One region of the Lysinibacillus sp. FSL P2-0066 genome, then DNA from elsewhere that is predicted to be linked to it. Evidence: riboswitches for the same ligand, from Rfam matches in the RefSeq annotation. Region 1 holds a riboswitch; each other region holds the start of a gene.
The links. A riboswitch is a leader RNA that binds a small molecule or an ion and turns the genes downstream of it on or off. The one in region 1 is predicted to bind cobalamin.

Region 1 (3,380 bases):
GTCACAAGGGTAATTATGTTTATAGCTTTGCGCAAGGTTATATGCTATCACATGCAGAGCCTGGTTTTTACTGTCCCGTAACATTGACGATGGCTACTGCCTATCTATTAGATCATTATGCGGATGAAGAGGTAAAGCAGCGTTTTTTACCACATGTTTGTGCAACAGGTGACACAGATTTATATGAAGGTGCGACATTTTTAACAGAACGTCAAGGAGGCTCTGATGTTGGTGCAAATGTGGTGGAGGCTAGAAAGGATGGCACTGCGTATCGTCTATATGGTGAAAAATACTTTGCCTCCAATGCAGGCATGTGTGGTGTAGCGATGGTATTGGCGCGACTAGAAGATGCGCCAGCAGGTTCCAAAGGCTTAACGTTGTTTGCAGTTCCATGGCGCAAAGAAGATGGAACAGCGAATCATCTACGTATTCGCCGACTGAAAGATAAACTAGGGGTTCGGGCTGTTCCCTCTGGTGAGGTAGAATTTGAAGGTGCACTTGCCTATGTTGTAGGAGAGCAAAATAAAGGGATTTATTACATGCTAGAAGCACTAAATCTATCAAGAATTTGTAATGCAGTCGCTTCAATTGGTATTATGCGCCGCGGCTTCTTAGAGGCAAAACATTATGTAACCAATCGACATGCATTTGGCAAGCCCTTAACACAATACCCTATGATTCAGGATGCTTTAGGTAAATTTGCAGCTAAGTTGCACGTGGAGGTAGCGACAGTTTTTGATCTTATTCAGTTATACGATAAAGTGACGAGTGGACAGGGAACACAGCAAGACCTTATTATGAATCGTTTATATATTGCCATTATGAAAAAGGAAACGGCAGAGCAAGCCGTTCATTATGCTAGTGAGGCAATTGAATTACACGGAGGTAATGGCTATATCGAAGACTTTGTAACGCCACGCTTATTAAGAGACGCGCAAGTGTTGACGGTGTGGGAGGGGACGGCTAATATTTTGGCCTTAGAACTCATTCGTTTGGTAGATAAGTTCCATGCCCATGAATTGTTTGTACATGAGATGAAGGAACGATTAGACAAATTAGCTGACAGCTCATTGGTACAAATCGTTAAAGAAAAATTGGAGGATATGTCTGCGAAACTACAACTCTTTAGCGCTTTAGACGAAGCGACGAAAACTTTTGAAGCAAAAGATATGGCGAAAAAGATGGCTCATCTTTATGAAAGTGTTGTAGCGGTTGAATGGGCACATAAATTTGGTGGGAAATATGAAAAACTTGCGGACGTTTATTTAGAGCAGACATGGTCATTAAGAGAAATGGGTGCTCAAATGAAAACAGTCCAATACTTTTCTGAAATTGTATAATAGCTTGGAAGTCGTCTTGAATGGAGGCGACTTCTTTCATTTTCATGTATAATGAAATCAACTGAATATTATAAAGGTTCTTTACTTAAGTAAAGTGAAAAGGGAAATCGGTGTAATTCCGATGCGGTCCCGCCACTGTAAGTGTGAGTTTTTTCAAATGATGCCACTGAATATTTCGGGAAGGCTTGAAAAATCGCAAGCAGCACTAGCCAGGAGACCTGCCTTTATAACGACATACAACCTACGAGGATAGGGTGGTGGATTTTGTATCAGTTTTTTGGTGCGATTTTGACCCCTCATCTTTCAAAGATGAGGGGTATTATTTTGATTAGAATAAGAAATATCGCACGGATCAACCAAGGAGGATTCACATGAAGAAATTTTGGAAAATAGGATTATCAGCATTTTTAGCAGTGGGCTTGCTAGCTGCTTGTGGACAGGAAGCAAAGGATAACAAGCCAGCTAATGAGCAGCAAACACAGCAAGAAAAGGCACAGGTGGATGAAGCAACATTCCCAATGACAATAACAGATGCCCTTGGTAAGGACATTACACTCGAAGCACCTCCGGAGAAAATTGTTTCACTTATTCCAAGTAACACTGAAATTCTTTTTGGACTCGGTTTAAATGATGAAATAGTTGGTGTTACTGACAACGACGATTATCCACCAGAGGCAGCTGAGAAGGATAAGGTTGGCGGCATGGAATACGATATTGAAAAAATTATTGCCTTAAAACCAGATATCGTTTTTTCTCACGAATCTAGCATGTCTCTTTCAGAAGAGGCTATTGCACAGCTTGAATCGGCAGGTTTAAAAGTATTTGTAGTAAAAAATGCACAAGACTTTAATGAAACATATACGACAATTGAGCAGCTTGGACGTGCTACAGGAAAATTACCAGAGGCAGAAAAAATTGTCGCTAATATGAAGGCTAAAGTAGAAGGAATTTTGACTAAAGTCAAGGACGTTGAACCAAAAAAAGTGTTAGTTGAAGCATCGGATGAGCCAGATATTTATACAGCTGGTAATGGCACATTTATGAATGCAATGCTTGAAATGCTCAATGCAGAGAATGTAGCTGTAGATGGCGATAATTGGTATAAAATTGATGCAGAGCAAATTATCGCGAAAAACCCAGATGTCATCGTGGTGACATATCATTATGTACCAGATATTTTAACGAAGATACCAAAACGTGCGGGCTTTGATACGATTAATGCCGTGAAAAATAATGCGATTGTGCAGGTAGATGAAAGCACAACAAGTCGTCAAGGACCACGTTTAGCAGAAGGTCTAGAAGAATTAGCAAAAGCGATCTATCCTGAGGTATTTAAGTGAAAAAAATAGCACTAGCCTATACACTAACATGTACGCTTCTTCTTATTAGCATCTGGTGTGGCGTAGCAATAGGCTCAGTTCATATTCCACTAGAAGTATTGTGGAATAAGGCGGTTGATGAAACAGCCGCCAATATCTTTTGGAAAATTCGTTTGCCTCGCGTGTTATTAGCGGGACTAGTAGGCGCATCTCTAGCTATTGCTGGAGCAGCATTCCAAGGTTTATTAAAAAATCCATTAGCAGATCCATATACACTAGGGGTTTCATCAGGGGCTTCTGTTGGTGCTGTTTTAACGATCTTTTTTAGTATTTCTATACCTGTTGTCGGTTTGTATGCGCTGCCAACCTTCAGTATGATTGGTGCTATCATCACGATGGTAGTTGTTATGAGCTTTGCTAGACTCGTAGACCGCTCATTGAAAATGGAAACGTTGATATTAACAGGTGTTATTTTTAGTTCATTTTTAGGTTCCCTTATTTCATTAATGATTGCCTTATCTGGTGAAGAATTACGTCAGGTAATAGGCTGGCTACTTGGTTCTGTTTCGATGCGTGGTTGGCCATATGTCCAAATGATCATTCCATTTGTGATTGTAGGTTCAATTATGCTATGGACGCAAAGACGAGAACTAAATGTTTTGTTGTATGGTGAAGAGCGAGCAAAACATTTAGGTGTTAATGTAAAGCGCAGTAAATATTT
Region 2 (3,380 bases), 1.6 Mb from region 1:
CAAATTAACCAATTGCATGGAGACTTGCGAAAAATTCAACAGGCTGAAAGTACGCTATTGAAGGAAAGCGAACTGCATGCCTATGAAAGTCAACTGAAAGCTTTAACAGAGCAATTGTTAGCAATTTATGATGAGCAAGTGGAAATGGAAGCACAGCGGGAAACAGTTAGAAAACATCAGGCAGCACATTTTCAAGAGCTGCAATTGCTAGAGAAGGAATGCCGCATTTATGAGGAGCTAGGGGCAGTGGCAGAGCAACAAGTCCAGTTACAGCAAATGGAACAAACATTAAAAGAATTACGCAAAACCATTAATGATTCCAAAAGAGAGCATCAGCAATGGACAGAGCAATTGGAGGAGCTGTCCAATGATAAACGTCAACTAAAATTACTAATACAAAATCATGAATCAGAGCTTGAATTAATAAATAGTAATCTAACAAACTGTCGGCTACGTACAGCGAGAGCGCAAGAAAAAATCGAACAATTAGAGGCTAGCCAAGCAAGTCTAGTAATAAAACTACAGGAATTAGAGCATATTTTACCTGTCGAAGCATGTGTTGTTGATGAATCCATCTCCATTAAATGGTCTGAGGCAAGGTTAATTCATGGTAATGCAGAAAAAGCTGCAGCATTCGAAGCGGCACGCCTAGAAAAGGTCAATATTCATGCTGAAGTAAATTTTGAAAAAATGAAAGAAGATTTTGAGCGTAAAAATGCAGAATTAGCAAGTGCTGAAATACTTCTTGAGCAAAATGCGGGTTTTGCAGCAGATTTAGAAGATAAACTAGAAACGACCATTAATATGTATTTAACAAAGATTAATATGTTGTTCCAAAAGTATATGGATATTTTTCATTTTGAGGGACATATCGAAAAAGAAAGAATAGAAGAGAAGGCAGGGCGCATTAAATACTTGCTTTATGTGAAAGCTCGTAAAATCGGTCATCAGGGTACTATGGAGGATGTTAGCTTAAAAGCACGAAATGGCAAAGTAGGTAAAGGTGTCTCAGGAGGGGAGGAATCGTTAAGCTCGCTCCTCTTTGCCTTAGCTTTATTGCAAAACCTCTCGATTGCCCCAAGCTATATCGTACTTGATGAATTTGATAGCGCACTAGATGATGAACGCAAGGACAAAGTATTTCATTTATATGCAAAAGAGTTAAATCGAAAGTTAATTATTTTATCTCCAAAAGCTCATGATAAAACCTATTACGACCATTTTTCCAAGGTATTTATCATTGAACATAATTCATCTATTCCACAAAGTAGGATTGTTGGTTTCCAAAAGGTGTAGGACCATTTCGATGAATGAAATAGTGTTTAAACGAGCAAGAATTGACTTCTAAATGGCACTCCTTTACAATTAATTTAATACTTTAATAGGAATACGAGGTACTCTCGTTTCCTTACCAACTGAATAGCGTGTAGTAATAGGTGTAAATTGCGTGCAATTTGCTTAAAAGGGAAGTCGGTGCGAATCCGACACTGTCCCGCAACTGTAAATGTGAGCGACTTTTCAGTATCCACTGTCAAATGATGGGAAGGAGAAAAGAAGCAATGACCATGAGTCAGGATACCTGCCTGTTACGAGTACACACCATAAACCTACGAGGAATAGGAGGTGGCATGTTGACAAAACAGAATGCTCTGTTCGTCACAGTACGTCAAACGCCCATAGTAAATGAAAGGGTTCACAATCGAACTCGTTCACACATACTTAGGGTTTGTTTGGCATTGTGTGATGAAAGAAGATAAAATGAAGGATTTCCTCAAAAGTAGGGAGTCCTTTTTGTTTTGAAAATATGTACGCAAAGGGGATGCACGTATGACAAATATTCATGGAACGACAACGTTGGAAACGCCTTATGAAGATCTGAACATTTGTAAGCAACCACGCACAGAAGTTGCCAAGAAAGCAAAAACAAGAATGGTGGTCGAATCGCTAATCGATCAATTATTAGCAACGAAGCTGATACGCAACGATCGCTTCTTTGAGCAAATCTTATATAATAAAGAAATTATTTGGATACAAAATGGGGATGTGGACGGTCATCTTTTAGCGAAAGCAGCCATAGCAGATGAACTCAAAACAAAGACGAATAGTTTTATGATGTACATGCCGACCAATCCGATTGTCTATGAGGTCAACGGAGAAGCGTATCACTTAATTACGCGCATTGATTCTACACGCGCAAAGCCCAACCTCGACCGTCTATCATTGGAGCCAAAGCCTGTTTTAAGTGCCGCTCGTGTCAATGACTTATTATGCTCGATTGTCATGCGCTTTTACGAAACATATTTATATGATTTAGCATCTCATCATGACAAACTCATTGCATTTGTGCAGCAGGAATATGCCCAATTTATTGAAGCGGTGCAAGCGTTAAATGATTATCATTTCAACTGGCATCCACGTGGCAACGGTCACGAGCTTTTACTGCAATTAATTGACCATCTCCAACTATTAAAAAGTCGACCAGGAAAGGTACTGATTGATTTTACGAACAAGCATGACTACGTGGTAGTGGAACCCGCTTATTTGATGGACAAACCAACAAAGAAAGCTGTCGGTGCACTATAAAAAACAAGCCCTCCATTTTTGGAGGGCTTGTAATCATTTTATTGCAGGGTAGAGATATATTTACGCCCAACCAAGAAATACCCGCGCTAGAGCGATGAATACCCGCGGAAGCAAGTGAAATACCCGCGCTAGAGCGACTAATACTCGCGGAAGCAAGTGAAATACCCGCGCTCGAGCGATGAATACCCGCGAAAGCAAGCAAAGCCTTCACGCGAACCAAATCACCCCATTTTACAGGCAGTGCATGGCTGCCTGTGCTTCTTGCCACGGAACCGTATATCCTTTGCCCTTTGCACAAAAGATACTGGAGGAACTATACTCAGGGTCGGCATTTTTATCATAGCCAATCTGTGCAATCACCTCCTCTGTATTATGGCACACATCATAGCCATCAAATTGGAGTGTGAGTGCACCCTTCCCATTTGTATAGGCGGCAAAGGTTGCACTGTAGCTCATTAAAGTGGCAACAGGCGCACGACCTGTTAGGATAACATCCGTTTCAGATAAAATCGGGTCATCGAATGTGCCTGCTGCTTGCTGAATATCAGTCATCATACGGCCGATATAGTCGTTTGAAGCCTTCATTTTAAAGCGATAATAGGGTTCTAGTAGTACATTTTGTGCCTGCTCCAGCCCCTGGCGCAGAGCACGGAAACTGGCTTCACGGAAATCTCCCCCTGATGTATGCTCGTTGTGCCCGCGACCTGTTAGAAGTGTAAAATGAATATCTGTTACAGGGAAGCCTGTCAGTAGCCCATGATGGTCACGCTCAAACAGGTGCTTTTCAACAAGGCGCT
Region 3 (3,380 bases), 1.1 Mb from region 1:
AAGATACGGCTTCCCTGTCATTGGATGTGTTTGAATATCCGCAAAAACACCAAATACATCTTGCAGCACTGTTGGCGTAAGCACTTCCTCTGGTGTACCATGACAAACGATTCGCCCTTGCTGTAAAACGTAAATTTGATCGCAATACATAGCAGCAATATTCAAATCATGTAAAGCAGCTACGACGGTTAAATGCAAGGTCTGAATTAAATCCATAAGTTGAAGTTGATGTTGAATATCTAAATGATTCGTTGGCTCATCTAATATTAATACCTGTGCTTGTTGAGCAAGTGCTCTTGCAACCATGACACGCTTTTTCTCGCCACCAGAAAGCGAACTAAAGCTTCGTTTCTCTAAATGCGATATGCCCGTTTGCCTAAGAGCATCTTTAACAATTTGAAAATCTTTCTCTTGATCAAGCTCTAATAGCTTTTTATGTGGCGTTCTTCCCATACTGACTAAATCATGCACAGTGAAATCAAATAATACGGGTGTCTCTTGGCTTACAACAGCCAAATTTTTCGCAATAGCTTTACTTGATTGCTTTAATATATCTTGCTCATTTAATACTACTTTACCGCTTTCAGGTTTTAGCAGACGATACATATTTTTTAACAATGTTGATTTTCCGCTCCCATTAGGACCTATTAATCCAACAAATTGCTTTTCTTTTATTTGAATGCTTACATCATGTAGTATACGCTGATCGTAAATGGAGAATGATACTTGTTTCGCTTCTAATGTCATTGAAATTAATCTCCTTCACCGAATGAATAGTTGTTACGACGGAGAAGCCAAATGAAAAATGGTCCTCCACAAAAAGCTGTAATAATACCAATTGGCATTTCCTGGGGAGCAATGATGATTCGAGCAAAGGCATCTGCCCACACTAAGAATATTCCACCTATTAAAGCACTAATAGGTATCACGTATTTATAATTTGAGCCCACAATTAATCGCACAATATGCGGAATAATCAATCCCACAAAACCTATAGAACCACTAACTGCGACAAGCACACCTGTTAATAGAGATACTAGTAGTATTAACTGAATACGGAATTGCTGAAGATTAACGCCTAATGTCACTGCCGCTTCTTCTCCCAGTAATAGTAAATTTAAATTGCGATAATGTAGCCACAGTAGCCCAAAAACAACAAAGAATACGAAAGCTGGAATCACAATATTATTCCATTTGGCTCCAGCTAAACTACCTAGCATCCAAAACATAACAGCCTTTAAGGCTCCTTCTTGCTTTGACATCATTAAAATAAAATTAGAGATAGCCGTTAAGATAAAGGACACAGCCATACCTGCCAATAGCAAGCGGAAAATAGAGACACGTCCCCCAACACGTGATAAGAAAAAGACAAGTACTATGGCAAGTAATGAACCAAGGAATGCGGATACTGAAAGAGCGTAAATACCTAAAAATGAAAAGGCTCCTAAAATAATCACAGAAGTAGCTCCGACAGCTGCCCCTGAAGAAATCCCTAGAATATACGGGTCTGCTATGGAATTACGTACAAGTGCCTGAATGGCTGCGCCTGCAATGGCTAACCCCGCTCCTACTATAGCAGCTAGCAAAACACGAGGTGCTCTTATTTGCCAGATGATGATTTCCTGAGAGCGACTCCAATCTTGCTCAATCGCATTTTGTATAAAAGGTATTTTAGAGAGAATCACTTTCCAGACATATAACGGTGTAACTGAAACTGAGCCAACCATTACAGCAAAGGTCATTGAAACAATTAAAACCATGAAAAGTACGAAGGAAAATAACATAAATTTTTTATTCATCTGTTTTAATCTCCTACTGAATATTGATGAATGAAGCAATAAAAAAAGGTATCCCATGCGAAAGTGCGCATAGAAATACCCTAGATTAAACAAAGTCAGAAAAATATCCAGCTATTGTCCGTAATTGCTTGCATCCTCGTGGGCATTACAGGTATTACTAAATGGCAGGTCTCCTGGCTTCGATTCACTATCCTATAATTGCCTTCCCATTCTTAAACAGTGGCAAATCATATTATAGGATTCCTCGTTACAGTTGCGGGACAGCGTCGGACTTCCACCGACTTCCCTTTTAAGTGATATTCAAAAATATCACACCAATAGTATTTGAAGTTATAAAATTGTGACGATTCTATCATACATTTTTATAGATAGATAGTCTACTTCAAGCAATTGAGTTAACTTATTTAAATTATAAAGTTGACACAACTACTTTCGTTTTTTACACTAACAGTAATAACTTATAAAACGAGGTGAAATTCATGGCAACCGTTACGCAACATAGTCATCATAAGTTAAGAACTGTTGACATTACCTATATTGGATTATTTTCAACGCTAATGATGGTGGGTGCTAATATCACGTCCTTTGCACCTTTTATGGTAGTTGGTGGTGTACCCATTACGCTTCAAACCTTTTTTGCGATTTTAGCAGGACTTATTCTTGGTAGTAGAAAAGGTGCGCTCGCCTGTACAATTTATATGTGTGTAGGATTGGCAGGAGCTCCTGTCTTTGCTCGTTTCGGTGGTGGAATTGGCCAAATTTTAAGCCCAACCTTTGGGTTTATAATTTCATTTATTTTAGCGGCATTTGTTGCAGGGTTGATTGTTGAACGAAGCGGTACAAAGAAAAGCTTTATCGTAGCTGCTTTGGTAGCAACAGCGATAAATTATTTGATAGGAACAAATTGGATGTTTTTTGCATACAAGCTTTGGGCAAGTGCACCAGAGAATTTTTCATATAAGCTCGCTTGGCTTTGGATGATTCCTCCTCTACCAAAAGATATTATTTTAGCTATTTTTGCTGGTGTCTTCGCCTATAGATTACAAAAAACATTGAAGATCATGCCCATTCAATAGCATATCTTCTCACCTATTTGTGCCAGATGTTTTTCATAGATCATATCCATCGTTTCTGCACATTTATTTGCTACATTAGGAGCAAAGAGTGAGGAGGATATCATATGAAATTCAATAAAAGATGGTCAGTCGGACTATTATCAGTAGTCGCTCTAATTAGTTTATCGGCTTGTACTGAGGAGCAAACAAAACCTGCATCCACTTCTAATGAAGCTGCTGAAAAAATGGATCATTCTACAATGAATCATTCAAGTTCTGGCGAAGTACCCGTAACATTAAAAAAAGCTGAGAATCCGAAATTTCCTGTAGGGAGCACAGCCATAATTACAGATGGACATATGGAAGGTATGAAAGGGGCCGAAGCAACAATAGTAGGTGCCTATAATACAACTGCCTATGTTATTTCCTATGAGCCTACATCTGGTGGAAAGCGAATAGAAAAGCATAAGTGGGTAATTCATGAAGAATTAATTGACCCACAAGAAGCACCACTGGCTCCTGGAAC
Region 4 (3,380 bases), 1.7 Mb from region 1:
CTTGTCTCTTGTACTTGTAAGATTTCTGTACATAAATTGGACATTTTGACACGTCCAATATTTTTTAAAGGATGTACCTTATTGACATTATCATCAAAGATTTCAAACGGATAGCCTGATTCAAATTGTGCTTTTTTCACCTCTGTGTAAAGCTTACGTGCATTTAAACGTTTAATTTTACGAATTTTAGGGTTATCAAGTAGCTCGTAGTACATGTCTGAAATGGAAATCTCAGACATCCGTTTGCCATATTCTTTAAAAATATCGTATGGGCTAAACAAAACAATATCCTTATCACGTTTCATCAGTTCGAAGAAAATACTTGGTATAATAATTCCTGTTGAAAGTGTAGCAAGACGAATTTTATCATCCGCATTTGGTTTTTTTGATGAAATGAAATTTTCTATGTCTGCATGGAAAATATTTAGATAGACAACACCTGAGCCATTTCGTTGCCCTAGCTGATTCGAATAACTGAAAGAATTTTCTAACAGTTTTGCTACTGGGATGACACCACTTGCACGATTTAATATCTCTTTAATTGGATCACCTAAAGGGCGTAAATCTGTTAGGTTGACCCCAACCCCACCACCAAGGCGTGATAGCTCTAAACAATAGCCAATATTTTCGGCAATACTATTCATGGAGTCATCCATTGATAATTTAAAGCAGCTAACTAATTCACCACGTGCTTTCTTGCCACTATTTAAAGCAGTTGGTGTTGCTGGCTGATAAGCTTCCATCATCGCTTCGACAGAGCGTTCTGCTAGAGCTGTATTTCCTTGAGCCAAATACAAAGCGATAATGACTATACGATCCTCATATTTTTCTAAGATCTCTTCCCCATCACGACTTTTCATAGCATAGCTATCATAAAATTTACTTGCGCTCATAAAGGATGGAAAGCGGAAATTATAATCATAGGCTTTTTTGTACAACTTCTTTATAAATTCCATCTCGTACATGTCGATAAATGCTTTCTCATAGTAGCCCTCATCAACTAAATAGCGGATTTTTTCCTCAATATCTATAAAATAACGCAAACGTACGTTAACATACTCTAAAAAGTAGCGGCGCGTAGCTTCGCGGTCCTTTTCTAACTCAAGTAACCCAGTTGTACTATAACGATTCAGTACGTCATTATTAAGCTTTAAATAGGTTTTCATCCCATTACCCTCGTTTCATAAAACGTTTGTATTGCTTCGTAATCCGTTTGATTACCTCGTAAATCTAATTTCCTTACTAGGGGTACATGATACGTAGCAGCGATTTTCTCACCAGCAGCGCCAAATACATGATGACCGAAGTTACTATTCCCACTGGCAACTACTCCTTTACAAAAATCCCTGTTTTTTTCTAAAAAACGTTGTACCTTTGCTGGAATGTCACCTAAACCATCTGTGTAGGTAATTAAAAGATATGGCTTGTTCAATCGCAATTCCTCGGAGAGCTCGATACATTCTGCCTTTAATTTGGATACCACATTGCGCACATTGCCAGTACGACTAGCGAATACGATCATAGGGCAATCAACTCAATTTGAGAAACAATTTCCTGAACATCTCCTATAAAAGTTCCATTCATCTCTAAAACAGGCACACTTAAAAAACCTGCATTAATAATCGTTTGCTTTGCTTGTTCATCGTGATCAATGTTAACAATTTCAGCTTCAAGTCCTGCACGTTGTAGTTCAGATTTTACCCATAGGCATTTTGGACAAATTGTTTTCGTATAAAGTTTCATAGAAATCCCTCTTTTCATAAAATAAAAAAGCCTATCTCCTCTAGAGAGATAGGCTAAATGGAAACGTTAACATACCAAAAATACTGACGTTCCCATCTCTTAATCCCCGAAGAAATGATAAATTTGTTTTATAAAGGCAGGTCTCCTGGCTTTGCTTCATTCTCTGATTCCCTTCCCATGCAAATGCACAGTGGTTGCAATCATCGTCAGCTTCACAGTTGCGGGGACAGCGTCGGAATTGTACCGAACTTCCCTTTTAAACTACATATAGTAGTACCTTTGTAAAACGAACACAATATATAGTTGTTGTTCAATAGTTTTAAGTGTACCATCCTTCAAATGAAAAGTAAATCAAGATTCTAAACTTCTTTATTTTTGGATTATTCAGTATTTTTAATTATGTAGTACGAAATAGATTATCAATAATTACTACTTCCTAATTAAATTATTTATTTTAAATGATGTATGAAATTCTCTATTAAAATCGATCTACAGCAAATCTAATTAATTGTAGAATGACTATGATAATCTAGTTGAATAGCTAACATAGAACAGTCTAGATTCTGAAGAAAAATAGACTGATTGACACTACGAATATATTATTTCCTTTCAATAAACAGGGCCAATTCCTTATAAAATTCCGGCGTTGCAGCAGAATTTGTATGAAATTGAGGATTATATTTGGATATAAGTTTATATAATTTAGTAGCAGTTAAAAGATTTTGTTCTCTATCGTAAGCCCTAAAGCTATTATAGACCTCTTTCACTTTCCCATTTGCTAAATGAGAAAAGTAATGTTGCACTTCTTCATCCTCTAAGTAATCTAGTTGCCATTTGTAACATATTAAATTTGTGAGGAAAAACATTTCTAATGCTGGCATTTCACCAAATTTCAATAGCAATGTCATCCCATAATCAAAGGCATTTTCTAACCATTTCACTCCATGCCGTTCCCTGTAAAAACGAATTAATCTTTGTAAACCATGTCCTTGTTCTTTCACAAGGTAAGAATGAATATTCCTATTCCCAGCATTTCTTTCCCATTCATCAAGAGAAAATTTATATTTTCTTATCAGTTTCATCCAAAGCTTTTGAAGTTTCTCTTCAGATATAGCGTGTGTTTGTTTATTCCATCTTAAAAGCATTTCTAAATATTCTAATACAAAGCATCTCTCTATCTCAAAATGATCCAAATTTCTAAATAGAGTGTCTTGATCAATATCAATACTATCCTCTACAATTTTATCATCTATCAGCATTATACTGTACCGACTAATTCGCGTTTTATATTTAAATAGGCATAATTAATACTTTTGTAATCTTCAGGATTTTTTTGTATTAATTTTTTGATATAAGTTTGTAGGGAAATACTGTGCTCACTAGAAAGGTTGTTCATGATTTGTTGCTTTACTTGATTTTCATAAAATAATATTGAATGTGATGTCATCTAGTTCACTCCTATCGTTCATAAAAAAAGCATCTTCCTTCTAAAGGTTAGATGCTAGCTATGACATAAATACTACATAGTTCTTCAACCAATATAAAATAAGTCGTCTATACTGAATAGAGACCCTCTTCTTGGTTGTCGCACTATGAGTATGATGAAGGAAATTCGTCACACTCAACACCCCCTATCC

Region 2: it holds a riboswitch for cobalamin, as region 1 does, so the genes downstream of both, MKZ14_RS10385 (hypothetical protein) here and MKZ14_RS02660 (ABC transporter substrate-binding protein) in region 1, are expected to answer to the same signal.
Region 3: it holds a riboswitch for cobalamin, as region 1 does, so the genes downstream of both, MKZ14_RS19990 (iron chelate uptake ABC transporter family permease subunit) here and MKZ14_RS02660 (ABC transporter substrate-binding protein) in region 1, are expected to answer to the same signal.
Region 4: it holds a riboswitch for cobalamin, as region 1 does, so the genes downstream of both, MKZ14_RS11280 (glutaredoxin) here and MKZ14_RS02660 (ABC transporter substrate-binding protein) in region 1, are expected to answer to the same signal.

Annotation. Positions count from the first base shown of each region.
Region 1 is NZ_CP150202.1:538,603-541,982, forward strand. It holds gene MKZ14_RS02655 (acyl-CoA dehydrogenase family protein) at 1-1,340, shown strand, start outside; cobalamin riboswitch at 1,398-1,581, shown strand; gene MKZ14_RS02660 (ABC transporter substrate-binding protein) at 1,712-2,680, shown strand; gene MKZ14_RS02665 (iron ABC transporter permease) at 2,677-3,380, shown strand, end outside.
Region 2 is NZ_CP150202.1:2,095,866-2,099,245, forward strand. It holds gene MKZ14_RS10380 (hypothetical protein) at 1-1,296, shown strand, start outside; cobalamin riboswitch at 1,418-1,602, shown strand; gene MKZ14_RS10385 (hypothetical protein) at 1,828-2,583, shown strand; gene MKZ14_RS10390 (translation factor GTPase family protein) at 2,815-3,380, opposite strand, start outside.
Region 3 is NZ_CP150202.1:4,015,088-4,018,467, forward strand. It holds gene MKZ14_RS19985 (heme ABC transporter ATP-binding protein) at 1-747, opposite strand, end outside; gene MKZ14_RS19990 (iron chelate uptake ABC transporter family permease subunit) at 753-1,799, opposite strand; cobalamin riboswitch at 1,945-2,133, opposite strand; gene MKZ14_RS19995 (biotin transporter BioY) at 2,279-2,875, shown strand; gene MKZ14_RS20000 (YdhK family protein) at 2,980-3,380, shown strand, end outside.
Region 4 is NZ_CP150202.1:2,279,349-2,282,728, reverse strand. It holds gene nrdE (class 1b ribonucleoside-diphosphate reductase subunit alpha) at 1-1,166, opposite strand, end outside; gene nrdI (class Ib ribonucleoside-diphosphate reductase assembly flavoprotein NrdI) at 1,163-1,522, opposite strand; gene MKZ14_RS11280 (glutaredoxin) at 1,519-1,743, opposite strand; cobalamin riboswitch at 1,861-2,039, opposite strand; gene MKZ14_RS11275 (hypothetical protein) at 2,343-3,002, opposite strand; gene MKZ14_RS11270 (hypothetical protein) at 3,002-3,190, opposite strand.